Cellulophaga algicola DSM 14237: one gene and its partner. The protein of the gene in region 1 interacts with the protein of each later gene in a pairwise test. Links are inferred from orthologs where the notes say so. Each region holds a gene or a part of one and is shown on either strand. Other genes may lie near its edges. The genes, in order: CELAL_RS10245 and CELAL_RS11190.

The links.
Region 2: the proteins of CELAL_RS10245 (region 1) and CELAL_RS11190 interact in binary tests that used the Escherichia coli proteins (3 or more experiments, as listed by UniProt). The link is inferred for Cellulophaga algicola DSM 14237 from one-to-one orthologs.

What each region holds. Positions count from the first base shown.
Region 1 is NC_014934.1:2,352,809-2,368,760, forward strand. Bases 6,103-8,976 are described here. They hold CELAL_RS10245 (cytochrome c oxidase subunit I), read left to right. Parts: upstream 6,103-6,563; coding sequence 6,564-8,390; downstream 8,391-8,976. Other genes in these bases: CELAL_RS10240 (cytochrome c oxidase subunit II), read left to right, coding at 6,103-6,517; CELAL_RS10250 (GIN domain-containing protein), read left to right, coding at 8,555-8,976. In the rest of the region: CELAL_RS10215 (TAT-variant-translocated molybdopterin oxidoreductase), read left to right, coding at 1-1,215; nrfD (NrfD/PsrC family molybdoenzyme membrane anchor subunit), read left to right, coding at 1,253-2,980; CELAL_RS10225 (DUF3341 domain-containing protein), read left to right, coding at 2,983-3,504; CELAL_RS10230 (c-type cytochrome), read left to right, coding at 3,515-4,075; CELAL_RS10235 (hypothetical protein), read left to right, coding at 4,092-5,429; more of CELAL_RS10240, read left to right, coding at 5,456-6,102; more of CELAL_RS10250, read left to right, coding at 8,977-9,379; CELAL_RS10255 (acyl-CoA dehydrogenase family protein), read right to left, coding at 9,381-11,645; Holliday junction branch migration DNA helicase RuvB, read left to right, coding at 11,731-12,753; CELAL_RS10265 (cytochrome P450), read left to right, coding at 12,792-14,081; CELAL_RS10270 (ABC transporter permease), read right to left, coding at 14,127-15,305; CELAL_RS10275 (ABC transporter ATP-binding protein), read right to left, coding at 15,307-15,952. UniProt on the Escherichia coli protein: Cytochrome bo(3) ubiquinol oxidase is the terminal enzyme in the aerobic respiratory chain of E.coli that predominates when cells are grown at high aeration.
Region 2 is NC_014934.1:2,565,599-2,581,576, reverse strand. Bases 11,603-14,502 are described here. They hold CELAL_RS11190 (pyridoxal phosphate-dependent aminotransferase), read left to right. Parts: upstream 11,603-12,407; coding sequence 12,408-13,598; downstream 13,599-14,502. Other genes in these bases: CELAL_RS11185 (TrkH family potassium uptake protein), read right to left, coding at 13,782-14,502; CELAL_RS11195 (fatty acid desaturase family protein), read left to right, coding at 11,603-12,391. In the rest of the region: nqrF (NADH:ubiquinone reductase (Na(+)-transporting) subunit F), read right to left, coding at 1-816; nqrE (NADH:ubiquinone reductase (Na(+)-transporting) subunit E), read right to left, coding at 819-1,550; CELAL_RS11240 (NADH:ubiquinone reductase (Na(+)-transporting) subunit D), read right to left, coding at 1,576-2,223; CELAL_RS11235 (Na(+)-translocating NADH-quinone reductase subunit C), read right to left, coding at 2,227-2,976; CELAL_RS11230 (NADH:ubiquinone reductase (Na(+)-transporting) subunit B), read right to left, coding at 2,979-4,247; CELAL_RS11225 (Na(+)-translocating NADH-quinone reductase subunit A), read right to left, coding at 4,250-5,599; CELAL_RS11220 (type IX secretion system plug protein), read left to right, coding at 5,780-7,021; Co2+/Mg2+ efflux protein ApaG, read left to right, coding at 7,260-7,646; pruA (L-glutamate gamma-semialdehyde dehydrogenase), read left to right, coding at 7,718-9,346; CELAL_RS11205 (DinB family protein), read left to right, coding at 9,576-10,133; 16S rRNA (guanine(527)-N(7))-methyltransferase RsmG, read right to left, coding at 10,539-11,174; more of CELAL_RS11195, read left to right, coding at 11,291-11,602; more of CELAL_RS11185, read right to left, coding at 14,503-15,272; Trk system potassium transporter TrkA, read right to left, coding at 15,272-15,978. UniProt on the Escherichia coli protein: Shows aminotransferase activity with methionine and histidine as substrates, and to a lesser extent also with phenylalanine.

The DNA of each region.
Region 1 (15,952 bases):
AAGATTACAGTAGATGGTGTTTCTGTTACTAATGTTCCAGTGATAATTCAGCCTGGTCAAGCACTTGGTACAATTGGCTTGTCATTTGGATACGGTAAAAAAGAAGGTTTAAAAGAAGAAATGCAAACAGGTGTTAACGCCTATGCTTTGTATAAAGACTTTTCAAATACACAATCTGTTAGTATTGAGCAGGTAGCTGGGAATCATGAGTTTGCTTGTGTTCAGTTACATAAAACGCTAATGGGTAGAGGAGATATCATTAAAGAAACTACTTTAGAGATATTTAATACTAAGGATGCTGGGGAATGGAATATTCAGCCGGTCGTTTCCTTAGATCACCAAGAAGTTGCTGCTACATCTGTAGATTTATGGGATAGTTTTGACCGTTCAATCGGGCATCACTTTAACTTGTCTATTGATTTAAATGCTTGTACAGGTTGTGGGTCTTGTGTTATTGCATGTCATGCAGAAAATAACGTTCCTGTAGTTGGTAAAAATGAAATTCGATTATCTAGAGATATGCACTGGTTGCGTATTGATAGGTATTATTCTTCAGAAGATACTTTTGAAGGTGATAATGTTAAGAAAGATGAGTTTGATGGTTTAACTGGTGATAAGGGCTCTTTAGGAGGTTTTGGAGAGCTAGAAGATCCTTCTGCTAATCCTCAGGTAGCTTTTCAGCCTGTAATGTGTCAACACTGTAACCATGCTCCTTGTGAGACTGTATGTCCGGTTGCTGCTACATCACATGGTCGTCAAGGTCAGAATCATATGGCTTATAACCGTTGTGTAGGTACTAGATACTGTGCTAATAACTGTCCTTATAAAGTGCGTAGATTTAACTGGTTCTTATATAACAATAATGACGAGTTTGATTATCACATGAATAATGACTTAGGTAAGATGGTGATTAATCCAGATGTTACTGTACGTTCTAGAGGTGTTATGGAAAAATGTTCTATGTGTATGCAAAAAACACAAAAAACGATTCTTGATGCTAAGAGAGATGGTAGAGTTGTTAAGGATGGAGAATTTCAAACGGCTTGTTCTTCTGCGTGTAGTAGTGGAGCTATGGTGTTTGGAGATGTTAATGATAAGGAGAGTAAGATTGCAGAATTAAAAGAAAGCAATCGTATGTATCACTTGTTGGAACATGTAGGTACAAAACCAAATGTTTTCTATCATGTTAAGGTTAGAAATACTGAAGAAGTATAAAAGATAATTTAAGATCAACGTAACTATAATATAAAATATGGCGTCGCATTACGAAGCACCTATTAGAAAACCACTTGTACTTGGAAACAAAAGCTACCATGACATATCTGTGGACATCGCAGCTCCTGTTGAAGGTAGAGCTAATAAGCAATGGTGGATTGTATTTTCTATTGCATTAGTAGCTTTCCTTTGGGGAATTGGTTGTATCCTCTATACCATATCTACGGGTATTGGTACTTGGGGATTAAACAAAACAGTCGGATGGGCTTGGGATATTACTAACTTCGTTTGGTGGGTTGGTATTGGTCACGCAGGAACATTAATTTCGGCAGTACTTTTATTATTCCGTCAAAAATGGAGAATGGCAATTAACCGTTCTGCAGAAGCAATGACTATCTTCTCGGTAGTTCAAGCAGGTCTATTTCCAATTATTCACATGGGTCGTCCATGGTTAGCCTATTGGGTTTTACCTATTCCTAACCAATTTGGTTCATTATGGGTAAACTTTAACTCACCGCTTCTTTGGGATGTATTTGCAATTTCAACATACTTATCTGTTTCCTTAGTATTTTGGTGGACAGGTTTGTTGCCAGATTTTGCTATGATTCGTGATAGGGCAGTTAAGCCATTTCAGGTAAAAATATATAGCTTATTAAGTTTTGGTTGGACGGGTCGTGCTAAAGATTGGCAGCGTTTTGAAGAGGTTTCCTTAGTATTAGCTGGTTTAGCGACTCCATTGGTACTTTCTGTACATACGATTGTATCTTTTGATTTTGCTACTTCTGTTATACCTGGTTGGCATACAACAATTTTCCCTCCATATTTCGTAGCTGGGGCTATCTTCTCAGGATTCGCAATGGTAAACACGCTTCTTATAATTATGAGAAAAGTGTGTAATATGGAAGATTATATTACATTACAACATATTGAGTTAATGAATATCGTTATTATGTTAACGGGTTCAATAGTAGGTTGTGCTTATATCACGGAATTATGGATGGCTTGGTATTCTGGGGTAGAATACGAGCAATATGCTTTCTTGAATAGAGCTACGGGACCTTACGCTTGGGCATATTGGTCAATGATGACTTGTAATGTGTTTTCTCCTCAGTTTATGTGGTCTAAAAAATTGCGTACAAGTATTTTGTTCTCTTTCTTTATCTCTATTGTGGTAAACATAGGAATGTGGTTTGAGCGTTTTGTAATTATTGTAACATCATTGCACCGTGATTACTTACCTTCTTCTTGGACAATGTTCTCACCTACATTTGTAGATATTGGAATATTTATAGGAACTATTGGATTCTTCTTTGTATTATTCTTATTATATGCAAGAACGTTCCCAGTAATTGCGCAAGCAGAGGTGAAGTCTATTATGAAAGCTTCAGGTGAGAAGTATAAATTACTTCGAGATGCAGGGAAACCTTTATATGAAGTAAAGCAAGTAGTTCCATCAAAAAGACCAGTGGTAGAAGATAAGTCTTTGCCTATAGCGGCAGATAAAGAGCAAGTTTCTTCATTATTGAATTCATTGGGAGTATTTGATCCCGCAACGGAAACTCCTGATGACTTAAAAGAAGTAAAAGGAATTGGACCTCAAATGGAAAAAACGTTAAACCAGATTGGTATATTCAAGTTTTCTCAAGTGAGTAAGATGACTGAAAAAGAATATGATTTGTTAGATTCAATTACAGGTTCTTTCCCAGGAAGAGCACAGAGAGATGATTGGGCAGGTCAAGCTAAGATTTTAAATAACAATAAGTAGATATGGCATCTAAAGTTATACATGCACTTTATACAGATGATGACGTGTTAATGCACGCTGTAAAGAAAGTAAAAGAAGCTAAGCATCATATTGAAGAGGTTTATTGTCCTTTCCCCGTTCACGGGCTAGACAAAGCAATGGGTCTTGCGCCAACTAGAATAGCTATTACAGCGTTTATCTATGGGTGTATTGGTCTTGCGGTAGCAACCGTTATGATGAATTTCATCATGATAGAAGATTGGCCACAAGATATTGGAGGTAAGCCTAGCTTTAGCTATTTAGAAAATATGCCGGCTTTCGTTCCTATTATGTTTGAACTTACAGTGTTTTTTGCGGCGCATTTAATGGTAATTACTTTTTACATGAGAAGTAAACTATGGCCTTTTAAAGAAGCAGAGAATCCAGATAAGAGAACCACTGATGATCATTTTTTAATGGAAATTGAAATCCATGATAATGAAGATGAACTATGGCAATTGTTAGCTGAATCGGGAGCTGTTGAAATTAATATTTTAGAAAAGTAGTCTAAGAGTTATGAAGAGTTTTATAAAAATTATAGCAATCGGTTTAATTTTGGTTTCTTTTGCTTCTTGTTCAAACAAGAATAGTAGGAATTATCAATACATGCCGAATATGTATGAGTCAATCGGTTACGAGACTTATCAGAAAGTAGAATTTCTGCCAAATAGTTCTGAAGCAGGTCAGCCTGTAGATCATACTATTCCACGTGGAAAAATGCCTTATGAATTTGCAAACGGTCTTGATGGTAAGGAATTAGCAAGACTTCAAGCGAGTCCATTAGATTCTCTAAAAGTTGAGAAAAATACGGCAGTTGGTTCTGAATTATACGGAATATATTGTGCAATTTGCCATGGTTCTAAAGGTGATGGTAAAGGAACTTTAGTAGATCGCGAAAAAATATTAGGTGTCCCTAATTATTCAGATGTTGGTAGAAATATTACGGTAGGTAGTACGTACCATACCATTTATTACGGATTGAACTCAATGGGTTCTTATGCAAACCAGCTTAACGAGAAAGAGCGTTGGCAAGTTGCTGAGTACGTGATCAAATTAAAACAAGACTTAACAAAATAATACATAGATTTTAGATATGTACACTATTTCAAATAGATTAAAAATTGCTTCAATTGTATTAATGGTTCTGGGTGCTATAGGCATCGGAATTGGCTTTGTTTCAATGCCAGGGACGGTTGCAGAAGCTAAGGCAATGGTAGCTAGTCATGATGATGGACACGGTGGTGGACATGAAGTTGCTGCAGAGCATCATGAAGAAGCTAATGATCATGGAGTTGCTACTGAAGCACACGGTGAATCTCATGACGCTTCACATGATGAACATTTATTACATCAATTACAGAACAGACCTTGGGCGGCTTTATACGTTGCTGCATTCTTTTTCTTTATGATATCCTTAGGTGTTTTAGCCTTTTATGCAATACAAAGAGCAGCGCAAGCAGGTTGGTCTCCATTACTTTTTAGAGTTATGGAAGGTATTACTTCGTACTTGGTACCAGGTGGTATTATCATATTTATAATTTTGGCTTTATCAGTAGCACATATGAATCATCTATTCGTTTGGATGGATGCAGATGTAGTTGCTAATGATAAATTGTTACAAGGGAAATCTGGTTTCTTAAACGGACCTTTCTTTTTAATTAGAGCGGCAATATTTTTAGGGGGATGGATTTTTTACCGTGAGTATTCTCGTAAATTATCTTTAGCGCAAGACGCGGCTACAGATGATACCAACTTTGTGAAAAACTTTAGATTGTCTGCAGGTTTTTTAGTATTCTATTTAGTTACAGAATCTATGATGTCTTGGGATTGGATTATGAGTGTTGATCCACACTGGTTCTCTACCTTATTTGGTTGGTATATTTTTGCAAGTATGTTTGTATCTGGTATTACCGTAATAGCTTTAGTTACTATTTATCTTAAATCTAAAGGGCATTTACAAGATGTGAATAATAGTCATATTCATGATTTAGCTAAATTTATGTTTGGTATCAGTATATTCTGGACGTACTTATGGTTCTCTCAATTCATGTTAATTTGGTATTCAAACATTCCTGAAGAAGTTACTTATTTTATTACTAGAATAGCTGACTTTAAATTACCTTTCTTCGGTATGGTAGCAATGAACTTTTTATTTCCATTGCTTATATTGATGAATAGTGATTTTAAACGTGTAAATTGGTTCGTAGTAATGGCAGGTATTGTTATCTTAGCCGGCCACTATTTAGATATATTTAATGCAATTATGCCTTCAACAGTTGGAGATCAATGGTATATTGGTATTCCTGAAATTGGAGCAGTATTGTTTTTTGCTGGATTATTTATCTTTTGGGTATTTAGAGCGCTTTCAAAAGCACCTTTACAACCAACACGTAATCCATTTATAGAAGAGAGTAAGCATTTTCATTACTAGTATAAAAAATAACATTAAATCATACAATGACTGCATTTTTAATTATAGCTGTTTTAGTATTAGTGGCAATTGCTATATGGCAAATGACCAAAATTTTTGAACTGTCGCAAATTAAGGCGGACAATTCACAAATTGCTAACGATAAAGACAATAAGTATAACGGATATCTTTTATTTGCATTCCTTATATTTATATATGGACTTACTATTTTCTGTTTCTGGAAATATTCTGAAGTTTTACTGCCAGAAGCAGCATCAGAACATGGAGCGGAATATGATAGTCTAATGCTTTGGTCGTTTGTAATAATCTTTATTGTTCAAACATTAACGCAAGGATTATTACATTATTTCGGCTTTAAGTATAGAGGCGTAAAAGGTAATAAGGCACTTTTCTTTGCTGATAATGATCGTTTAGAGTTTATTTGGACTATTATTCCTGTTATCGTTTTATCTGGTTTAATTCTTTGGGGTTTATATACATGGACTAATATCATGGATGTAAATGATGAAGATGATCCATTAATAGTTGAGCTATATGCACAACAGTTTAACTGGACAGCAAGATATGCAGGAGATGATAATGTTCTAGGTGATGCTAATGTTCGGTTGATTGATATTGACCGTGCTAATGTATTAGGTTTAGATGAAGCAGATCCTAATGCTACTGATGATATTATTGTTAAAGAATTGCATCTTCCTGTCGGAAGAAAAGTAAATTTCAAGATGCGTTCTCAGGATGTATTGCACTCGGCTTATATGCCTCACTTTAGAGCTCAAATGAACTGTGTTCCTGGTATGATTACTGAGTTTTCTTATACTCCAATTTATACTACAGAACAAATGCGTCAGAACCCTGATGTGATAGATAAGGTAAAAAGGACTAATGCTATCAGAGCTGCTAGAGCTGCAAAAGGAGAAGATAATTCTGACCCATGGGAGTTTGATTATATTTTGCTATGTAATAAGATTTGTGGAAAATCGCACTATAACATGCAAATGAAAATCATAGTTGAATCGGAAGAAGATTACAACAAATGGATAGCTGAACAACAATCGTTCGGTACAACCATGATGGCTTCGGCAAAATAAATTAGGCTAATTAAGAAAATTAATAAAAAAAATAAGAATTCGATTTATGTCAGCAACAGCACATGCACACGAAGATGATCATGCACACGACGATCATGGACATCATCATAAAGAGACTTTTGTAACAAAGTATATATTTAGTCAAGATCATAAGATGATTTCAAAGCAGTATCTAATTACTGGTTTGATTATGGGGACTATAGGTATTGCAATGTCTATTTTATTTAGAATGCAACTAGCTTGGCCAGGAGAATCTTTTCCTGTTTTTGAAGCTTTACTAGGTAAATGGGCGCCAGATGGTGTTATGGATGCAGATATCTATTTAGCATTAGTAACAATTCACGGTACTATAATGGTATTCTTTGTTTTAACTGCAGGGTTAAGTGGTACATTTAGTAACTTATTGATTCCCCTTCAAATTGGTGCTAGAGATATGGCTTCTGGTTTCCTGAACATGGTTTCCTATTGGTTATTTTTCTTATCCTCAATTATAATGCTTTCTTCTCTTTTTATAGAAGCGGGCCCGGCAGCTGCTGGTTGGACGGTTTACCCACCACTTAGTGCATTGCCAATGGCTCAGCCTGGTTCAGGTTTAGGTATGACATTATGGTTAACATCAATGGCTATATTTATTGCATCTTCATTATTAGGTTCATTGAACTATATTGTTACTGTTATAAATCTTAGAACAAAAGGGATGTCAATGACAAGATTGCCATTATCAATTTGGGCATTTTTTGTTACCGCTATCATAGGTGTCGTTTCTTTCCCTGTTCTATTATCTGCAGCTCTTTTGTTAATTATGGATAGAAGTTTTGGTACTTCGTTCTTTTTGTCAGATATATTTATACAAGGTGAAGTCTTACATTACCAAGGAGGTTCTCCTGTATTATATGAGCATTTGTTTTGGTTCTTAGGTCACCCAGAGGTTTATATTGTAATATTACCTGCAATGGGTATTGTTTCTGAAGTAATGGCAGTTAATGCGCGTAAGCCTATTTTTGGTTACCGTGCCATGATTGCTTCTATTATTGCAATTGCATTTTTATCTACGATCGTATGGGGTCACCATATGTTTGTATCAGGTATGAATCCATTTTTGGGATCTGTGTTTACATTCACAACCTTACTAATTGCAATTCCTTCAGCGGTTAAAGCCTTTAACTGGATAACAACATTGTGGAAAGGAAATCTTCAGCTAAACCCGGGAATGTTATTTTCCATAGGGATGGTTTCTACTTTTATTAGTGGAGGATTAACGGGTATTATCCTTGGAGATAGTACATTGGATATTAATGTGCATGATACGTATTTCGTTATTGCTCACTTTCACTTAGTAATGGGTATTTCTGCCTTATATGGCCTTTTTGCAGGAGTTTATCACTGGTTTCCTAAAATGTTCTATGGTAGATTAATGAATAAAAATTTAGGATATGTACATTTTTGGATTACTGCGATAGGTTCTTATGGAATTTTCTTCCCAATGCATTTTGTGGGTATGGCTGGTGTACCAAGAAGATACTATCAGAATACAGCATTCCCAATGTTTGATGAGTTAACTGATGTTCAAATATTGATCACGATGTTTGCTATTTTAACAGCTTTTACTCAGTTGATATTTATTTATAATTTTATCAGCAGTATTTTCTACGGTAAAAAAGGACCTGAAAATCCTTGGCAGGCAAATACGTTAGAATGGACTACACCAATTGAGCACGTTCATGGTAACTGGCCTGGTGAAATTCCTGAAGTACACCGTTGGGCATACGACTATAGTAAAACTAGAGAAGATGGGGAATATGTGATTCCTGGTCAAGATTTTATACCTCAAACGGTTCCTTTACAGGAAAATGAAGAGGAAATGAATCATTAAAAAAATCTTATATAATATTTAAAGCCCTTTGTTCAAATACAAAGGGCTTTTTTTATAATTTTGAGTCAACTATTAATTGGCTTCGTAGTTCTTATAACTTGTATTATTTTTCTATTAGTTTAAAGTTATAGGTGCTTTGGCTTCAATATTAAACATAACCAAAAATGAAATTTAGATTATTAACATTTGTCATTTGTTTACTTTTTATTAGCGTTTCTTTCGGTCAGCGAAAACCTAAAATAAGAGGTAGTAGAGTCGTTACGGAAGTTACCATGGAACTAGAGCCGTTTACGGCTATAGAATTAAAGGATGACATCGATATTGTTTTACGTAAAGCTTCAGATTGTGGCTATAATTTAACTATTGATGATAATTTGGTTGACGTTTTAAAATTTAGAGTAGAAGATGGTACCTTAACGATTAGTTCTTTTTATACCATAGCTGCTAAAAAGAAAATGGAAATTATTGTTTTTTATACGACACTCAATGCACTGACCATGATGGATGGTAAGATTGAAATGAAAGATTTAATTAATACAGATGTATTAGCTATTAACACCTATGGTTCATCTAAGCTTCAGTTAAATGTAGATGCTGGAAGTGTTGATGTTGTAATGGCAGATAATAGTTTTGCAGAATTAAATGTTACAGCAGATACTTTAAATATGTCATTTAAGGATAGAGTTGATGCTGAAATTTACGCGGTAAGTAAAACACAAAATCTTGAAATGTTTAAAAACGCTCAACTTAAAATTAATGGGAATACCGAGTTTATGAATATTCACCTTTTTGATAATACTAGTTTAAAAGCTGCTGAGTTAGATGCAGGCGATGTTAGTTTATCCTTAGAAGCTTCTTCTAGTGCGTATATTAATGCTTTTAATAATCTTACACTAAGTTCTAAAGGTTCTGCTAAAACATTCTTATATGGGCCTGCAGTTATTACAATTACTGATTTTTTAAATACATCACAACTAAATAAGCGATAGTCTATTTAGCTATAGGAGCAGTTATCAAATGAGGAGGAATTCCAAACCCATCTACAAGTACATTAATGTGTGGGCGTAATTCTGTGCAGATACGTTCTACACGTTGTTTTATTGCTTTTGATTTACTAGCACCCATATATCCTTGTTCTAAATACCAACTGGCATCTGCTTTAATTTCATGTAAAGCAGATAAGGTTCCTAATTGCTCAAAAAGTATTTTGTTTTTCTCATCTGTGATCGTTTCAGTGTATGTGCTGTATATTTCGTAAGATAATTGACAGCTATATGCCTTACCTAACGCTAATAAATGAGTTTGTACTTTTAAAAATGCTTGGTAGGAAGGAACACCATTCTTAATATAATTGCGAATGCGCATGGCTAGTGTGTAGGTTAATCTTCTTGTGCGATATTCAAAAGCATGTTTGTGAAATTTTGGGTTGTACAAATGTTCAGCGTCTGTCTTATTGCTGTAAATTGGATTTATCGTAGTTAATTTGTCATTTAGTTGAGAAGTTAAAAGTTTTAGTACTGATGCAAAACCAGCACTATTAAATTCTGCCTTAAAATCAGATAATACTCCCTTAGCGGCTAATTGAAGTAGTACGTTATTATCTCCTTCAAATGTTGTAAAGATGTCTACGTCGCCCTTTAAATCAGCAATGCGGTTCTCAATTAAATACCCCTTACCACCACAGGCTTCTCTGCATTCCTGAATAGTATCATTGGCAAACCAAGTAATGATAGATTTTAAACCAGCAACCTGTGTTTCAATTTCACGTTTATCTGTTTTAGTGTCGTCACTATACAATTTCATAATATGTTGAAGTGTAACATCGTAGACATATGCTTTAGCTATTGGTGGAGTCAAGCGTAATTGATGACTTGGGTAGTCCATCAATAAATCTTCTTGAATTTTTTTATTATCATTAAATTGTCTTCGCTTTAAGGCATGTTTTACAGCAATTGTAAGTGCTTTTTTAGCACCTCCTAAACCTGCTCTTGCAACACAAATTCTACCTCCAACCAAAGTTCCGAGCATGGTAAAAAAACGTTTATTCGGATTCTCTATATTGGAATAGTAAGTGCCATCTTCCTTAATATCACCATACTTATTTAATAAATTTTTTCTAGGAACACTAACCTGATTAAACCATATTTTTCCATTATCAACACCATTTAGCCCAAGTTTATACCCATTATCTTCAATTCTTACTCCTGGAAGTAGTTCGTGGTTTTTGTCCCGAATAGGAACCAAAATTGCATGCACGCCTTCATTTTTACCATTTACAATGAGTTGAGCAAATACAGAAGCCATAGTAGCATCTAAGGCATTACCTATATATTCTTTATTATCATTTTCTCCGGGAGTATGAAGTATGATCAGATCGGTTTCTTTTTGGTAGGTTGCTGTAGTTTTTATACCACGTACATTAGAACCATGTCCTGTTTCGGTCATTGCAAAACACCCTAGTAATTCTGCTTTACCTGCGTTGGCTAAATAGAGATCGTGATGGTATTTGGTCCCTAATTTCTGAATGCTACCGCCAAATAACCCAAATTGGACGCCAAATTTTATCGCTAAGCTACCATCTACATACATGATGTTTTCAAAAATAAAAGCGTAAGCAGGCATATCTTCAATTCCGCCATACGCATTAGGGTAAGCCATTGCGCCATAATTTTCTGCGGCTAGGTGTTTTACTTGGTTTAAAACTGTAGCTCTAAATTTTTCTTTATTTCGTTCTATACTCCAAGTGTAAATGGGATCTTTTAATACCTCATGAAATTTTGTAACAGTAGCTGCAAATTCACCTTTAAGTATAGCATCAAGCTCTTTTGCATTGTAATAATCTGATGTTGCTTCATGCTGTACTTCAACATCAAATAAATGATGGTAATGGTTTGGTTGAATACCTAAGTTTAATTCAATGTGTTGTAATTGTTTATTTTCTGGTGTATCGGAAAAATAATGAGCAACCAATCTTTTAGCTAAACTAGCTAATGGGTATGCATCGTGTTCGACTAATTTTATGGCTGCATTAGAAATTATAGTCCTCCATGATTTTAATTCTTGACTAGAAGGTTTGTTATTTTTATCTAACCAACCCGCTAAAGTTTTTTTATCTGCTGTTGTCAATGATGCATCCTTCTCAAATGCAGTTTTAGTAATGTTAATTTCTGAAGCAGAAAGTAATCCATCAGACCATATCACATAGAAGAAAGGAATATATTGTAAAACGCCGAGAGTGTAAATGTTCTTTTTCATAGTATGAAAATACAATATTCTATCCATAAATAATAAGAATTACAAGCATTAGAAGTATCTTAATTTTGCGCTATCTTTGTTATCTATGAATGAGCATTTAGATCCTACAAATGAAAATTTCACTCCAGAAGAAGTAGATTTTGATAAAGCACTCAGGCCCATAAGTTTTTCTGACTTTACAGGGCAAGAGCAAATTTTGGAAAATTTAAAGGTTTTTGTAGAAGCGGCTAACCTACGTGGCGAGGCGTTAGATCATACACTATTTCATGGTCCTCCAGGTTTAGGGAAAACAACGTTAGCCCATATTTTAGCGAATGAACTTGGTGTAGGTATAAAAATTACGTCTGGTCCTGTATTAGATAAACCTGGAGATTTAGCAGGTTTATTAACCAACCTAGATGAGCGTGATGTGCTTTTTATTGATGAAATTCATCGCTTAAGTCCTATTGTAGAAGAGTATTTATATTCTGCGATGGAAGATTATAAAATAGATATTATGATAGAAACAGGGCCAAATGCGCGTTCTGTTCAGATAAATTTAAATCCGTTTACATTAATTGGGGCTACGACACGTTCGGGGTTATTAACGTCTCCTATGCGTGCACGTTTCGGAATCCAAAGTAGATTACAATATTATTCTTCAGAACTTCTTGCTACAATTGTAACCAGAAGCTCAGAAATTTTAAAAATGCCTATTACTGCAGATGCTGCAATAGAAATTGCAGGAAGAAGTAGAGGAACACCTCGTATTTGTAATGCCTTATTGCGAAGAGTTCGAGATTTTGCTCAGATTAAAGGAAATGGTAAAATTGATTTGGAAATTTCTCGTTTTGCACTAAAAGCATTGAATGTAGATGCCCATGGTTTAGATGAAATGGATAATAAAATTCTCTTAACCTTAATTGATAAGTTTAAAGGTGGTCCTGTGGGGATTACTACTTTGGCAACCGCTGTTTCTGAAAGTGCAGAAACTATTGAAGAAGTTTATGAGCCATTTTTAATTCAAGAAGGGTTTATTATGCGCACGCCTCGGGGGCGTGAGGTTACAGAATTAGCCTATAAACATTTAGGCCGTATAAAAGGGAGTGTTCAAGGAGGCTTATTTTAATGAAACAAACACCTATAATTTCACAGTTTGAAGTGCTTATGAATAGTAAAAGGATTCTTAAGAATCCATTGCCATTTCATCGTGAAAATTTTGAAAAACACGGAGATTTATTTCGGGTGCCAGTTGGTATTAGGAATGAACTTGCATTTACACGTGATCCAAAATTAATAAAACATATTCTTCAAAAACAACATCGAAAATACCAAAAATCAACCTTACAGACTAAAGATTTAGCCAAGTATATAGGGCACGGTATTTTAACTTCCAATGGAGAACATTGGCGCACTCATAGGCGCATGGTGCAGCCTGCTTTTCATAAAAAGAAGTTGCGTAATTTAATGGGAACTATTCGTGAAGCAATTTTATTAGAAATAGACGGCTTATCTACATCCAATACAATAGATGTGTATCCTATCATGAGTAATTTGGCATTTCAAGTGGTGGCTAAATCATTATTTAGTAGTGATGATATTCAGAAAGAAATGTCTGAATTACAATACATCACAGAGACCAATCAAAGAATGCTGATTAAAGAGATGCGGCAACCGTATCTAAATTGGTGGTTTCAATTAAGTGGGAAAATAAAAAAACATTTAAATTTAGCGAAAGACGGGCAAGCTATTCTACATCAATTAATAGAAGAAAGGCGAAATTCAGAAATAGAGAAAGACGATTTATTAGATATGCTTCTTCAAGCTAGATATGAAGATGGCACCGCTATGGCTAAAGAGCAATTGATAGATGAAGTACTTATCTTATTTACGGCTGGGCACGAAACAACTGCAAATGCATTAAGTTTTTTAGTGTTCTTACTTGCAAAACATCCAGATATTCAAGAAAAAGCGTACCAAGAGGTGAAGAATATTTCATTAGAAGGAGATGATGTTTTAACCCAAATATTAGAGTTAAAATATATTCAGCAATGTGTAGAAGAAGCAATGCGTTTGTATCCACCTGCGTATATTATAGATCGTGTCTCTATAGAAGATGATGAGTTTGAGGGGTTACAGATCCCAAAAGATTCCTTGGTTTTAATGAGTATTTATGAATTGCATAGAAATGAAGATTTCTGGGAGAAGCCTAATGAATTTAATCCTGAGCGTTTTGATGCTTCAAGGAAGAAAGAATACCAAGAGTACTATTATCCATTTGGGGCAGGTCCTAGAATGTGTGTAGGGAATAATTTTGCTATGTATGAAATGGTGATTGCCGTAACAGAACTGCTACAAAAATATAAAATGACCACACCATTGAAAGCGGTAACGGTTAATCCATTAATTTCACTTAAGCCCGTAGACGTGCTAATTAATTTTAGGAATAGAAATTAAAAAAGCCACAGTTTCTGTGGCTTTTAAACGAATCTAAATACTAAATTATTTTAAAATTGCATTCTCGTCTGAGAATTTTTTATAGCTGAAGTAAACAGCTGCTACCGCAAAAGCTATAAGGGAAACTAGAATTACAACATATTGTACCATATCAATAGTTCCTGCCATTATTTCTTTGACTCCTAAGCCAATATTTAATACAGGGATTAATACGGTGGTCCAGTTTAATTCTATACCTGGCATCATAGCTAAGACCAAAGGGATTATGATTAACATGATTAAAGGTGATGCCTTACTTTGTGCTTCTTTAAATGAGGTTGCACTAGCGACTAAGGCAATAATGAAACCTGATAAAAACAAGGCAAAGGGGATTAATAATAATAAAATTAAGGATATCGATTGAAAATTGAGCATCTCACTAATCACAGATTTAAAAGAATCTGGAATGCCATTAAAGAGTTTAAGTCCTATAATAAGCCCTATTAGATTTAATAATGCAGGGATAAAACCAAGTAAGGAAGCTACAATAGCTTTTCCGAAAAGCACTTTAAATTTTGAAATAGGTAAGGATAAGGTTGTTTCTATTGTTTTACGTTCTTTTTCTCCAGTAACTAAATCTACAGCAGCTAGTAAACATCCGCCCCACATGGTAAGAATAAATAAATAAGGAATAAAACCCCCTATTTTTTTTCCAATAACCTCTTTCTGTTCGCCAACCTCAATATAGTTCTCTGTAAAAGGTTTCATTTTTTGCGTAGGAATGTTGAGAATAGCAATCCGTTCTTCTTTTAATTTAGCATTGTAGGTTTCAATTAATTTAGACGCTCTTTTGTTTACATTTTCTTTAGATCCATTTCTGAAAATTTGCACTTCACCTGTATTTAAGCTTTCCATTTGTGAATCCCAATCAGCAGGAAAAACAATAGCGGTTGCTATGCTTTCGTCTTCAATTAATGCTTTAAAATCTTCAACCTTATCATAGGTGGTTACCTTATTTAAAGTATCTGCGGCAATTAAGGCAGAAAACTCTGAAGGTGCATTTACAAGGCCTATTTTTACTGTTTTTTCTTGTTGCTGTTTCTCAATGAGTTCCGTCACTTTCATGGCGCCAAAAATTAGAATTGGAACTAATACGGTGGGTAGAACAATAGAATTAATAATTGTTTTCTTATCCCTAAGAAGCTCAGTTAGCTCTTTCTTTATAATTATAAATAAGTCGTTCATCTTAAGCTTCTTTTACGCGATTAATAAATTCTTGAGTTAAGTTGGCTGCTTTCATTTCTCCTTTGAAATTATCAAAAGTATCATTGTAGATAATAGATCCTTTATTAATAATAGCAAGATCATCACACAGTAAGTCTACTTCACTCATAATATGTGAAGAAAAAATTACCGTTTTATTATTTTCTTTTGATTCTCGAATTAGATCAATAATGCTTTCAGCAGTAATTACATCAAGACCGGAGGTAGGTTCATCAAAAATTAAAACTTCAGGATCATGAATTAGGGTACGCGCAATAGAAACTTTTTGTTTCATACCCGTACTCATTTGTCCGATTCTTTTTTTTCTAAATTCGTTGATTCCTAGTTTTTCAAACAAGTATTCTTTGCGTTCCGAAAGTTGTGCCTCTGGGATTTTATAGAGCTTTCCGAAAAATTCAATAGTCTCATCAGGATTTAAACGTTCATACAAACCTGTAGAGCCTGTTAGAAACCCAATTCTCTTTTTTACTTCATCATTTCCTTTAGAGATATCAACACCATCTACTATGGCAGTTCCTGAAGTAGGATTAATAATTCCTGCAATCATACGAAGTGTCGTCGTCTTTCCAGCGCCATTTGCGCCAAGCAGTGAAAATATTCTTCCAGGT
Region 2 (15,978 bases), 210 kb from region 1 along the record:
ACCTGGTTTTAAATTAAAGATATAAGAAGAAGCTACACCTGGATTTACATCCATCCAACCATTTTTAGCTCTATCCCATGGTGGGGTAGCAATACGTACGTTCAACATAATCTCTCTTCCTTCTGCAGGGTAAGAAGCCATTGAATAAGCTCTTTCTACTGTTTCAGGATTTTTCATCACTAAAGGCCATAAGTTAAACTTATCCCATTCTGCTTGAAACTTATCTGGAGTTTCATGCTCTTCTGGGTGAGCCGTAATATCAATATCAGCATATTTTACTTCACATTCAGGGATTTCAATTTGAATATACCCTCCTGCTTTGTAATTCATATCTTCTGGAATCTCCACAACAAATTCCTTAATAAAAGATGCTACGTTATAATTACGAACCACTTTACCTGGCCATTTTTTTATTCCGAAAACTTCTTCAGGAATTGTAATTTCCATGTCTTGTTTCACTTTTACCTGACAAGATAAACGTGCTCCATGTAGCAATTCTTTTCTCGAAAAATGAGGGGTTTCTGTTGGCAAAGCTTCTCCTCCACCAGATAATACATGACACTCACATTGAATGCATGTACCACCACCACCACATGCAGATGGTAAGAATATTTTTTGATTCCCTAAAGTAGATAACAAAGACCCACCAGAGTTAACCTCAATCTTCTTTTCTCCATTAATTGTTATGGTAACAGGACCTGAAGGTGATAATTTTTCTTTCGTAAATAAAAGTAATGCAACTAATACTAATAAAAGAATCATAAAGGCAATCACCGTAATTGCAATTGTTCCACCTGTACTTGTAGCTAAAATCATTCTTATTTATTTAAAACTTCGTTATAAGAAACTTCTTTTTCTGAAATTTCCTTATTTATTTTCTTTTCCTCTTTAACGGCTGTTTCCGTAGTTACTTCAGGAGCAGCATCATCACCACCCGTTAGCATACCACCAAAACTCATAAAACCAATTGCCATTAAACCCGTGATAATAAAAGTAATTCCTAAACCTCTCAAAGGTGCTGGAACATTTGAATATCTAATTTTCTCTCTAATAGCAGCAATTGCTAAAATTGCTAAGAACCATCCAATTCCAGAAGACAACCCATAATTAAAGGCTAGTCCTAAAGTTTGAATATCTCTAGATTGCATAAATAAAGAACCCCCTAAAATTGCACAGTTTACTGCAATTAGTGGTAAAAATATACCTAGCGAGTTATATAATGATGGAGAGAATTTCTCCACGACAATTTCTACTAATTGTACCATCGTTGCAATGGTTGCAATGAATAAGATGAAGGATAAAAAGCTTAAGTTATAATCTGCATATTCTGGACCTAACCAAGCTAAAGCACCGTCTCTTAATATATACTGATCCAATAACCAGTTTAACGGAACAGTAACAGCTAATACAAAAATTACAGCAGCACCTAATCCTACCGCAGTGGCAACCTTTTTTGACACCGCTAGATAAGAACACATCCCCAAGAATGTGGCAAATACCATATTATCAATAAATATGGATTTAAAGAATAACTCTACATGTTCTAACATAATACTAATTTCTTGGAATGACTACTTAATTTTCTTCTACTAAAGCTGGGTTTCTTGAACGTTGCACCCAAATAATGATACCCACAACGATTAACGCCATTGGTGAAAGCAACATAAAACCATTGTTTTCATATCCGAAAGCATATAAACCCGTTTTAGTTATTGGATCCCCTAAAACTTTAAAGCCTAATAAAGTTCCTGACCCTAACAACTCTCTAAAGAAACCTATTATAATCAAAATTAAACCATAGCCTAAAGAGTTACCTATACCATCTAAAAATGATCTCCATGGCCCGTTTGCTAAAGCAAAAGCTTCAAAACGCCCCATGATAATACAGTTTGTAATAATAAGCCCCACGAATACCGAAAGCGTCTTACTCAATTCATAAGCAAATGCTTTTAACACTTGATCCACTATAATTACCAAAGCTGCTACAACCACTAGTTGTACAATAATTCTAATTTTAGAAGGGATAATGTTACGCATCAATGAAATAACTACGTTACCCATTCCTAATACAAACATTACTGAAACCGCCATTACAATAGACGCCTTTAATTCTGCTGTAATTGCCAATGCAGAACAGATACCAAGTACCTGAATTGTAATTGGGTTATTATCTGCTAGAGGATCTAAAATCAGTCCACTATCTTTTTTTGAAAGTAATCCCATAATTTAATTAACTCTAATCGTTTTTAAATAATCTTCATAAAGCTTCATTGTCTCTGCAATCATAGCGGAAACACCGTTACCTGTAATTGTTGCACCTGCAAGAGCATCTACCTTATTGTCATCTTTTCTTGCATTGATAGGATCATTATTTCCTTTTGCCACATTTACACCAGAATATCTAGTCCCTGACATAATGCTTTCTCCAGTAAAATCATCCATAAAATAACGTTGTTTAATGTTTGCACCTAATCCAGGAGTTTCTCCTTTGTGATCAAAATACACTCCTTGCACAACCATTTTATCATCTAAAGCAATAAACCCCCAGATAGCATCCCAAAGTCCTTTACCATACATAGGAATAATGTAAAACTTTTTGCCATCTTTCTCACCTACGAATAATGGAAGTTTTGCTTTCTCTCCTTTTTTAGCTAAAGCAATTTGTTTTTTCACATCAATTAAATACGCATTTTTGTCATCTGACACTTTACCGTCTTCAATAACTAATTGCTCTTTAATATACTTCGTAAATTCTGCTTCTACTTTGTCTGCAGGAATAAAATTAACGCTTCCCTCATCAACATTTTCATTTACGCCCATAGCGTAAAGAATATTCTGCTGCTTCTCAAATCGTTCGTTTTCCTTAATCTTATCACTTAAGCCAGAAGCTGTAAGGGCTAAAACGGAACCTACTACTACTACCATTATAGCCGCAAAAACTACGGTATATAGGTTTTTATCTGTGTCAACTGCCATAATTAAACTGTTTCGGCTTTTAATTTTTCTGATTTATTACCGCTGTCGCTTGTTAAAACTGTAGCGTTCTTTAATCTTTTCAAACGTTTATTAATGTTACCACGAATCACATAATGATCTATAGTAGGTGCAAATACATTCATTAATAATATAGCTAAGAAAACTCCTTCTGGATATGCTGGGTTAAATACACGAATCATTACTGAAATAAATCCAATAAAAAAACCATAGAACCATTTACCTTTATTTGTTTGTGAACCTGTTACAGGATCCGTAGCCATATAGACAATACCAAATGCTAGTCCCCCAACAATTAAATGCTGCCAGAATGTAAAGCTCATCAATCCGTAAAACTTACTTGTATCTGTTATCCAGCCGGCACTTACTACACCATTAAACATTAAGCCCATTACCAAAGCACCAAGAACGGCACTTAACATAATTCTCCAGCTCGCTATTTTACTGAAAATCAAAAATAATCCTCCTAGAAGAATTAAAAAAGTTGAAGTTTCTCCAACAGATCCTGGAATAAACCCAAAGAACATATCTGAAATTGAATAGGTCATTTCTGCACCTTTATTCTGTGCTAAAAACCCTAAAATTGTTTCTCCTGAAATAGCATCTGGAGTACCCGCTAACTTTACGGCATCGTATACCCAAACCTTATCACCACTCATCCATGTAGGATATGCAAAAAATAAGAATGCTCTAATTGTTAAAGCTGGATTCAAGATATTCATCCCTGTACCACCAAATACTTCTTTACCGATAACTACACCAAAAACCACAGCGATAGATAACATCCAAAGCGGCGTATCAATAGGTACAATAAGGGGCACTAACATCCCTGTTACCAAATAACCTTCTTCTACCTCGTGTCCTTTTATAACTGCAAAGATAAATTCTACTAAAAGTCCTACTCCGTAAGAAACAATAACTAGCGGCAATACTTTAATAATTCCGATCCAGAAATTTTCCCAAGTCAAAAAGTTACCCATTACAGAAACTTCACGAATCACACCGTTTGCAGCATCAATTGCAGCAAAATGCTGATACCCTGCATTAAACATCGAGAATAACAAAACTGGAATAAGCGCCATTATTACCGTATTCATGGTACGCTTTAAATCATCTGCTCCTCTTATATGACTACCAGAATGTGTAGTTTCATTTGGAGCATAAAGAAAAGTATGCAAAGCATTAAAGGCTGGTGCCATTTTTTTGCCTTTATACTGCTCTTTTAAATTGTGTAATTTATTTTTTAGGCTCATAGTTATCCTATTTCTTTTTGTAATAAATCTAATCCTTCACGAATAATTTGCTGATGAGGCTGCTTAGAAATACAGATAAATTCTGTTAATGAAAAATCTTCTGGAGCAACTTCATACATCCCTAATTGTTCCATTTCATCTAAATCTTTTACCATACAAGCTTTTAACAACTGCATTGGAAAAATATCTAAAGGAAAAACTTCTTCATATTGACCCGTAACTACGAATGCTCTATGCTCGCCATTCGTATTTGTAGTAAGGTCATATTTTTTCTTAGGACTTAACCAAGAAAACGTTAACGCTCTTGTGGTAGAAATCTTATTAAAAACTGGTTTATTCCAACCAAACAATTCATAATCATCTCCCTCAGGAATAGCCGTTACCGTATTATTATAAAAGCCTAAATACCCATCTTGACTTGATTTCACACCCGTCAAAACATCACCATTTATCACTCTAAACTTTTCTCCATTCACACCACTCGCATAAAGGAATGTTGCAATTTCAGATCCAATTTTAGTGGTATAATATTGAGGTTTCTTAACGGAAGAACCTGCTAAAGCAAGGATACGTTCAGGATTGAATTTGCCTGTAAGTAATAATTCTCCAATGATCACTAAATCTTGAGGAGTAACAACCCAAACTACTTCTCCCTTATTAATAGGATCAAGTTTATTGATTTGCGTACCTACAAGTCCAGCTGGATGCGGACCAGAAACCTGATGCATTTCTGCATCTTTCAGTCCTGCTAACGGGGAACTTGAGTCTCCATAAGAAACATGTACTTTGCCAGGCGTCAATTTTGAAATTGCAGAAACAGCCGCTTGCAATTCATTTTCTTTACCTTTCAACGTATAGTTCAAATCTGCCGCTAACGGCGCAGTAACATACCCTGACACAAAAATTGCTTTTGGCGTGTTTTCCGGATTTGCTATTACATCATATGGGCGTTGCTTAATAAACGGCCAGCTACCAGACTTAAGCAATAATGCTTTAATATCTGAAGCTGATGCCCCACTTAGATTTGGAACTTGATGTTCTATGGATTCTTGAGTTTTATCAGCCGAAATCTTAAGTGAAAGAATTTTTCTTCTCTCTCCTCTTTTAATTTCAACTAATTCACCACTCACAGGAGAAACAAAAAGCATTGATTCATGATTTTTGTTGTAGAAGAGCGCTTCACCTGCTTTTACTTTCGCGCCTTCTTTTACAATCATTTTCGGGGAAATCCCATGAAAATCCTGTAAGTTTATAACATAAACATTACTATTTGGAGCCTTAACTGTTGTTGTATCAGCCTTACCTACCAAATTAATATTTAAGCCCTTTTTAATTCTGATGTCTTTAGACATATTAATGTAGACCTTAGGTTAACAAAATTTGATGCAAATTTAAAATTTTAAGAGTACATTTCGCTACTAAAATAAGCAAGAATATATTATTTATATTTATTCTAAATAATAGTCAAGCTAAAACGCTCATTAGTTTTTTAGGCACAACTTTTGTGTATCTTTGCCAAACAACCGCTTATAATGAAAAAATACCTTTTTTTACCCCTATTACTCGTTAGTTTTTTAAACACTACCGCTCAAGTTCAAGAAGAAATAAACCCTCCCAATAACATTAAAACTATCGTTTTTAAAGGCGAAACAGAAGATCAATTCCCTATTGTACAACTAGGAGACCCTATCTATTTAGTTTTTGACGATATCACTGCAGGGGAATATGACTATTATTACAAGTTAACACATTGTAATTATGATTGGACTCCGTCTGATTTACTGAAATCACAATACCTAAACGGAATTGACGACCAAAGAATCACAGACTACAGCAACAGTTATAACACATTGCAACCCTACTCCAATTACAAACTCACCATACCTAACGATAATGTTAAGCTAAAAATAAGTGGCAATTACATGCTAGAAGTCTATGATAGCAACTACGAGTTGGTATTTTCAAGACGTTTTGTAGTATATCAGAATTTAGTTACCGCCGGTATCACCCCTAAAAGAACACGAGATTTTGAATTTATTAATGAAAAGCAAATAACCCAAATCAACATTAATTATAGCAACTTCAACGTTGTCAACCCCAAAAAGGAGGTGAAAATAGCTATAATCCAAAATTACTATTGGCCTACCGCAATTTACAGTGTTAAACCACAATTTACCTTAGGCAGCGAATTGGTTTACAAATACGATAGCGAAACTAGCTTTTACGCAGGCAATGAATTCTTAAATTTTGACACCAAGGATTTGAGATCTGCAACCGCAGCAATTTCCCATATAGAACTAACAGACATTTACAACCACTATTTATTCACTGACATATATAGGAATAACAGACCCTACACCTATTTTCCTGATATTGATGGCGACTTTGTAGTTCGTACTTTACAAGGAGACGATTCTTCCCGAGAAGCAGAATACACCGACGTACACTTTAGCCTTCCTTATAAAGAAGAACTTGGTTTAGATGATGTTTATGTATTTGGAAAGTTTAATAATTATGCGATAACTGAAGAAAATAAGATGACTTATAATTCTGAAAATGGACTTCTTGAAGCTAACATATTAATAAAACAAGGGTTTTACAACTATAAATACGTTACCAAACACGGAGAAGAAATTGAATTAAATAAAATATCTGGAAATTTTCACAACACTGAAAATCACTATTTAGTATTAGTTTATTACCGAAATTTTGGAGATTTATACGACAGCATAATCGGCATAGGTTCTGCAAATTCTATTAACGTTAGTAACTAACACTCCCTATTACACCCTTAAAAAGCTTATTACAACGAACTTCGTAAGCAACACAAGTAAGTGAGCAAAAACTTTAATATATTGCTCAATATTAAGAGCTAATATGTAATTTTGAGTGAATTTTGTCGTTTTACTTATACGAACAATTCGTTAAAATTGAATTTACATGTTAGTTATTTCTTATTTTAAGACTAAGTAAACCAGTAATCCTATTCGTAAAATTTAGCATTTGAAAGCAATGACAACTCAGATAACAAAAGGGATAAAAATTTCTGTAAGCACCAGTTTTGAAGGTACGTTTTTTAAAAATTATAAAACGCACTACGCCTTTGGATATACTATTACTATAGAAAACCAAAGCAAGGACTCTGTACAACTTACCTCCCGTCATTGGAAAATATACGACTCCCTCAATGAATTAGAGGTATTAGATGGTGAAGGCGTAATAGGAAAGAAACCTGTTATCCTTCCAGGAGAATCTCACACCTATAGTTCTGGATGTCTACTAACCTCTACCATTGGTGCAATGAAAGGTCATTATAATATGGTCAATTTCACAACCAATGAAAAGTTTAGAGTATACATTCCCACTTTTAAATTCAGTACTCCGTTTACATTGAACTAATCTTTTTTACTTTTTATAGCTATTTACTTTTAGTACCTTTACCAAGACTTTTTAATTTAAAATAAAATAAAATGGGTAAAGGATTTTTTAAAGTTCCGACAGCTATAAACGAACCTATCAAAGAATACGTACCAGGATCTCCTGAGCGTGAAGAAGTACTGAAACAATATAAAACTTATTTTAACGGTACCGTTGACGTTCCACTATATATTGGTAGCGAAGAAATAAAAACAGGTAACACAAGAACGATGTCTCCTCCGCACGACCATAAACATGTCGTAGGAACTTACCATTTAGCAGAAAAAAAACACGTTACACAAGCCATAGATAATACTTTAGCGTCTAGAACTGCTTGGGCTAATCTTCCTTGGGAACAACGAGCAGCTATATTTTTAAAAGCGGCAGAATTACTTGCAGGACCTTATAGAGCTAAGATTAACGCAGCCACAATGATTGCACAATCTAAGACTATACATCAAGCTGAAATTGATGCAGCTTGTGAGTTCATTGATTTTTTACGTTTCAATGTACAATACATGACTGAAATTTACCAAGAGCAACCAGCATCTGCTCCAGGCATTTGGAACCGTGTAGAATTTAGACCATTAGAAGGGTTCATATATGCGATTACTCCATTTAACTTTACAGCCATTGCTGGGAATTTACCAGCAAGTGCCGCAATGATGGGTAATGTTGTTGTATGGAAACCAAGTGATAGCCAAATATTCTCTGCTAAAGTTATTGTAGATGTTTTCAAAGAAGCAGGCTTACCTGATGGCGTAATTAACGTTATTTATGGTGATCCAGTAATGATTACTGAAACAGTTTTAGCGAGTCCAGATTTCGCAGGAATTCACTTTACAGGTTCTACACATGTATTCAAAGAGTTATGGAAGCAGATTGGAACTAATATTCACACCTACAAAACATATCCAAAAATTGTTGGAGAAACAGGAGGTAAAGATTTTATCTTAGCTCACAAAACAGCAAATCCTAGTCAAGTTTCTACTGCAATTGTAAGAGGATCTTTTGAGTTTCAAGGACAGAAATGTAGTGCCGCTTCTAGAGTGTATTTACCAAAATCTATCGCTAGTGAAGTATTAGAAAACGTAAAAGCTGATTTAAAAACAATCAACAAACCAGGTTCTCCAGAAGACATGTCTAACTATGTTACCGCTGTTATTCATGAAGCTTCTTTTGATAAATTAGCGAAGTATATTGACCAAGCTAAGAAAGATGATAATGCCGAAGTTATTGCGGGTGGTAATTACGACAAATCTAAAGGTTATTTCATAGAACCTACAGTTATCCTAACTACTGATCCAAAATACACCACTATGGAAACGGAATTATTCGGACCTGTGGTTACTATTTATGTATATGAAGACGAAAACTGGGCTGAAACTTTAAAACTAGTAGATAGCACTTCTGAATACGCATTAACTGGAGCCGTTTTAGCTAGAGACCGTTATGTAATTGAAGAAGCAACTAAAGCATTACAAAATTGCGCAGGTAACTTCTATATCAACGACAAACCAACAGGCGCAGTTGTTGGACAACAGCCATTTGGTGGAGCAAGAGCTTCTGGGACTAACGACAAAGCTGGATCAGCACAAAACTTATTACGCTGGGTATCTCCTAGATTAATTAAGGAAACTTTTGTAACTCCAGTAGATTATAGATATCCTTTTTTAGGATAATAACGTTCCATAACAAATAATACAATCCCGAAAATAAATACTTTTCGGGATTTTTTTTGTAAAAAATCCTCGCTAGTAGAATCTCTCCAAATTAAAGCCAAAAGAAAAAGGATTTAATATCGTTAGCTCCACAAGACAGAGCGACTAAAACACGGAGTCAACTTTAAATAAAAAAAACATTATTTTTACAATTAATATTCTAAATACCAACACTTTAAACACTAAAAATATGAAACTAAAATTAGCATCTCTCATCAGTATTTTTTTCTTAATGACATTCTCTCATGCTCAGGAAGTTTTAAAAGTCCAAAAAACAGATAACCCAAATGAAAATTTAGCACAAATAACAATTCATGATGTTTTAATTGGCAATCAAAAACAAATTATTCAATTAGCGGAAGCTTTTTCTGAGGATCAATATGACTGGAGACCTATAGACGGAGTAAATTCTGTTCGTGAAGCTTTATTGCATGTAGCTGGCGGAAACTATTTTTTAGCATCAAAAATGGGCTTTGCTCCACCTGAAAACGTAGATGTTATGGGCTTATCTAAAATTACAGGAAAAGAAAATATCATTACCGCATTAAAAGCTTCTAATGAGTTTGTCTTGAAATCTATATTGTTGGTAGAAGATGATAAGCTTACTGAAGAAGTGGATTTTGAGTTCGCTAAAATGAGTACGCTAGCAGGACTTCTCGCTATAATGGAACATAATGGTGAGCACAAAGGTCAGTTAATTGCTTATGCTAGATCTAACAACGTAACTCCGCCTTGGAGCTTAAATTAAGCGTTTTATCTCTTTATATAATTAGTCGCTACTCTAAAACGTTAGCGACTTTTTTTATACCAAAACTTAAGCTTTTTAATTAAATAACACTCCAACAAGTATAAAAAATTAAAAATCAGCCAAAAAAATAACACTCAAACATACTATTAATGTAAATTTAACGTTAATTAATTGTAAACAAAAGGCATAAGAAGTAACTTTGCCTTTATTAAAACGGCGGATCATGAAAGAAAGAACTTCAAAAACTCAGGAAAAAACACAAACATTTAGCATTCAAAGTATGACATCATATGTCAAAAATTATGCTAAAACTTGCAGACAATCTTATTTAAGTTTATTGAGTATTTAAAATTGAAATTTCAATTTTAGCTAAAAAAGGTCGATTCATGAATCGACCTTTTTTAGTTAACCTCTATATTTTAAGGGCAGATATACTATTTTTTTAGTTTCAAAGAATTCGTAATCAAAATAATCTGACACATTAAAAAGTTCTACGGTTCTATAGCCTTGAAGCTCTTCTGATAAATCCCCCCCTTTTAGATATAAGATTCCGTTTTTTCGTTCATGAAGAGACTCTTTCTTTATGATCCCCTTAGTCCAATGTACAAAGGTTGGCATAGCGGCAACTGCTCTACTCACAATAAAATCAAACTTACCTTTAACAGTCTCTACGCGATCATTTATAGTCGTAACATTTTTTAAACCTAAACCAGCTACAACTCCATCTACAACTTTTATTTTTTTACCAATAGCATCTACTAAAGTAAAATGTGTTTCAGGAAACAATATAGCCAAAGGCACTCCAGGAAACCCACCTCCAGTACCCACATCAATTACAGATGACCCTGGTAAAAATTGATGCACTTTAGCAATTGCTAAAGAATGTAATACATGTCTTAAATACAATTCATCAATATCTTTCCTAGACACCACATTAATCTTCATATTCCAATCCTTATACAAATCGGCCAAAAGTGTAAACTGTCTTTTTTGCTCCTCAGTTAAATCAGGAAAATGAAGAAACAACATACTAACATCCATAAACAAAGTAATTTTAATGCAAAAATAACACTTTAAAAATCATAAATATTTCCTTTTTAAATAGGTATTTTGAATTACTAAAAACGAATTAACTTATCTTTGTTAAAAACAATATCATGAATACAGAAACCGTTCGATTTTCCAGAAAGGATTCTACCCAATTCTTTAAAACTTTAAACAAAAGGGTAAACGATTACTTTAAAGAGAATAAAATAAAAAAAACAGGGGACTGGAGATTACACTTAAAAACAGCTGTAATGTTTGCTTTATTTTTAGCACCATACTTCCTTATACTAACCTTAAATTTACCTAACTGGGCTAATTTGCTACTCACTATACTTATTGGCATAGGAATGGCAGGAGTTGGCATGAATGTAATGCATGATGGTAATCACGGCTCTTATTCCAACAAAAAATGGGTGAATAAAATAATGGGCGGCAGTATCTATATTCTTGCTGGAAACGTTTTTAACTGGCAAGTACAACATAATGTATTACACCACACCTACACCAATATTCATGAACATGATGAAGATTTAGAAGCTGGGAGAATTCTTAGATTCTCAAAGCATGCGGAATGGAGAAAACACCATAAATTTCAACATTTCTATTCTGTATTTCTATATGGCTTACTAACATTTAATTGGGCAATAACTACAGATTTTCAACAAATGTATCGCTATACAAAACGTAAGTTATCTTATGGCGAATTACCAAATCCGTTTGTAAACTGGAGTAAATTAGTGATTACAAAAATTATTTATCTTACTATTTGGATTGTTTTACCAATGCTTATTTTGAGCATTGCTTGGTGGAAAATTCTAATAGGTTTCTTTATCATGCATTATGTAGCAGGAGTAATCTTAAGTGTTACTTTTCAATTAGCGCATGTTGTGGATCAAGCAGAAACACCTTTGCCAGACGAAAATGGTAATATGAAAAATACATGGGCTATACACCAGTTGTTTACCACAGTAAATTTTGGTACTAAAAACAAGATAGTAAATTGGTTCACTGGAGGATTAAACCACCAAGTAGAACATCATATTTTTCCTAACATCAGCCATGTTCATTACACAAAAATTGCTAAAATTGTGAAAGAGACCGCAAAAGAGTTTAATTTACCATACAACGAATACAAGACAACAAGAAAAGCTATAATTTCGCATTTTAGTCATTTAAAAGAACTAGGCAAAAAGCCTGCTGTACAGTATTAGAAAACTATATAATATAATGAGCAACCAATTATCTGAAAGAGTTAACAATTTAGCGATATCAGCCACTTTAGAAATGGCTGCAAAAGCAAGAGAACTTAAAGCCGCAGGGAAAGACATTATTGGCCTTAGTTTAGGCGAACCAGACTTTAACACCCCTGATTACATTAAAGAAGCTGCGATACAGGCTGTAAACGACAATTACAACTCATACTCTCCAGTAGATGGATATGTAGACCTGAAAGAGGCTATTATAACAAAGTTTAAAAGAGATAACAAGCTTACTTACACCTTACCACAAATTGTAGTTTCTACAGGTGCAAAACAATCGCTATACAACGTAGCACAGGCTTGTTTAAACAAAGGTGATGAAGTTATTTTACCTTGTCCTTACTGGGTAAGCTATAGTGACATCGTAAAATTAGCAGAAGGTGTTCCTGTGGAAGTGGAAACTTCAATGGACACTAATTTTAAAATGACTCCTGAGCAATTAGAGGCAGCGATTACACCAAAAACTAAAATGTTATGGTACAGTTCTCCGTGTAATCCAACAGGATCTATATACAGCAAAGCAGAACTAAGAGCACTAGCAGATGTTTTACAAAAACACCCTCAAATAGTAGTTGTTAGTGATGAAATTTACGAACACATAAACTATGGCGTAACTGCACATGCTTCTATGGCAGAGTTCCCAGACATGTTTGACCGTACAGTAACTGTAAACGGTGTAGCAAAAGCATTTGCTATGACAGGATGGAGAATAGGATACATTGGAGCTCCAGCATATATAGCTAGAGCATGCAATAAACTTCAAGGTCAAGTAACTAGTGGCGCTAATTGTATTGCACAGCGCGCTGTTATTACAGCATTATTAGAACCTGTTAGCCGCATTCAATACATGGTAGATAAGTTTAAAGAACGCAGGAAATTAATTTTAGGTTTATTACAAGATATTCCTGGATTTAAAAGTAACGAGCCAGAAGGTGCTTTTTATGTTTTTCCTGATGTATCTGCTTATTTTGGAAAAACATTAAATGGAATAAAAATTAACAATTCGTCTGACCTATCTATGTATTTATTAGAAACTGCAAATGTAGCAACTGTTGCAGGAGACTCCTTCGGAAACAATAATTGCATTCGTATTTCATACGCTGCAAGTGAAGCACAAATTACAGAAGCAATGGCTAGAATTAAAAAAGCTGTTTCTTAATAATACCCTTTATTTAAAACTAAAGCGCCTCAATATATTATTGAGGCGCTTTTTTTATGTTCTTTTATTAAAGATGACACTACAACTATCTCATACCAAAAGTACTTACCCAAACTACATCTACAAAACTATTCAAGAATAAGCCTTGTTGGCACTATAACGTTAAAAAAAACTCTTTAAGTATTATATTTTCTTCCAGAAATATGGAGTAAACAGGATTAAAACAGTAAAAAGCTCTAATCTTCCTAAAAGCATTAAAAACCCGCACCACCATTTTCCTAGAGCAGGCAAGCCATTAAAATTGCTTAATGGATTTAAACTACCTAAACCTGGACCTACATTGCCCAAGGAAGAAGCCGCACCACCAATTGCTGATTCAAAATCTAATCCCAAGGCACCTAATACTAATGATCCTATGATAAACATGAGCATATAAAGCACAAAAAATGCAATAATATTATATACAATATGCTCCCGTACAGTCTTATTATTATAGCGCACAGGAATCACTGCATTACTATGTAATGTTCGTTTAAACTCTAGCAATCCATTTTTTATAATCAATAAATGACGCATTACTTTTATACCACCAGACGTAGAGCCCGCACACCCACCAAGAAAGAATAATCCAAAATAAAAGATAGTTAAAAAGTGCGTCCAATTTGTAAAATCTGCAGTAACAAATCCAGTAGTTGTAATAACAGATAATACCTGAAACAACGAATGCCTAAAAGCACTTTCTGCTTCTCCCCAAATCATTGGATGGTATTCTGAAACAGCTACATTAGCTTTAAAATAAACCACCAGTGCAGAAACAATAGTAAACCCAACTACAAATATGGTATAGAATTTAAATTCTTCATCAAATAGAATTTTTTGCACTTTTCCTTTGAAGGCATAATAACTTAATACGAAATTACTCCCTGCAAGGAACATAAATAATATAATGATGTATTGAATTAACGGTTGATCATTCCAGTACGCTGTGCTCAGATTTTTAGTAGAAAAGCCACCTGTAGATAAGGTTGCCAAAGAATGATTTATAGCATCAAAAAAAGACATTCCTGCTAATTTTAATAGAATTGTTTCTGCTACCGTATATCCAAAATAGATTAACCACAGTCTTTTAGCCGTGTCTGTTATTCGAGGGTGCAACTTATCACTACTAGGTCCTGGGGCTTCTGCAGCAAACAATTGCATTCCCCCTATCCCTAAGAGAGGCAGGATAGCAATAGCTAAAACTATTATCCCCATACCACCAATCCAATGCGTTAAACTCCTCCAAAAAAGAATTCCCTCTGGCAAAGCTTCAATATCATCAAGAATAGAAGCTCCCGTAGTCGTATACCCAGAAATAGTTTCAAAAAAAGCGTTTGTAAAATCTGGTATAGCACCAGAAAACAAATAAGGTAATACCCCAGAAAGTGACATAACCAACCAACCTCCTGTTACAATAATATACCCTTCTTTCTTTTTAACTTCTTTTTTATGACCTCGAGTTAAGAACATAGATAAGGTTCCTATAATCATAGTAACAATAGCCGCCAATGTAATATCTAAAGTAGCTCCATCATTATAAATACCGCTAAAAATCGCAGCTATAATCATAAAACCTCCATTACATAGCAATAGAAGCCCCATTAGATGAAAAATAATTCTGTAGTTAAGACTCATTAAAGAAACATTTTTTCAATTTTTGGAATAGAACTTGGCAGACAACATACAACAACCCTATCCCCCTGTTTAATTTTAAAATCTCCTAAAGCAATAATACCTTCGCCATTTTTAATAACGCCACCAATGGTAGCCTCTCTAGGAAAGTCTAATTCTTTAATGATTTTTCCGTTAACGGCAGATCCCGGCTTAACAATAAACTCTAATATTTCTGCATTTAAATTATTCAAACGTGTTAAAGCAACAACTTCACCTTTTCTAATATGTCTAAATATATTATTTGCTGCTAGTAATTTTTTATTAATAAGGGTATCTATTCCAATAGAGTGTGACAATTGAAAATAATCCATATTCTCAACCAAAGCAATCGTCTTTTTTATATTTTTTGATTTTGCCACCAAGCAAGACATAATATTAGTCTCAGAATTTCCTGTTACCGCAATGAAAGCATCCATAGATTCTAGACTTTCTTCCTCTAGCAACTCTACATTACGGCCATCGCCATTAATTATTAATGCATCTGGTAATTCATCCGCAAGATCAAAAGCTTTCTCTTTATTTTTTTCAATAAGTTTTACATTGAATTTTTTACCACAGAGATCTCTAGCTGTTTTATACCCAACCTTACTCCCACCAAGAATCATTACATTTTTAATGTCGCGTTTTACCATACCCGTAAGCTTATAAAGCTCATCCACACCATCTT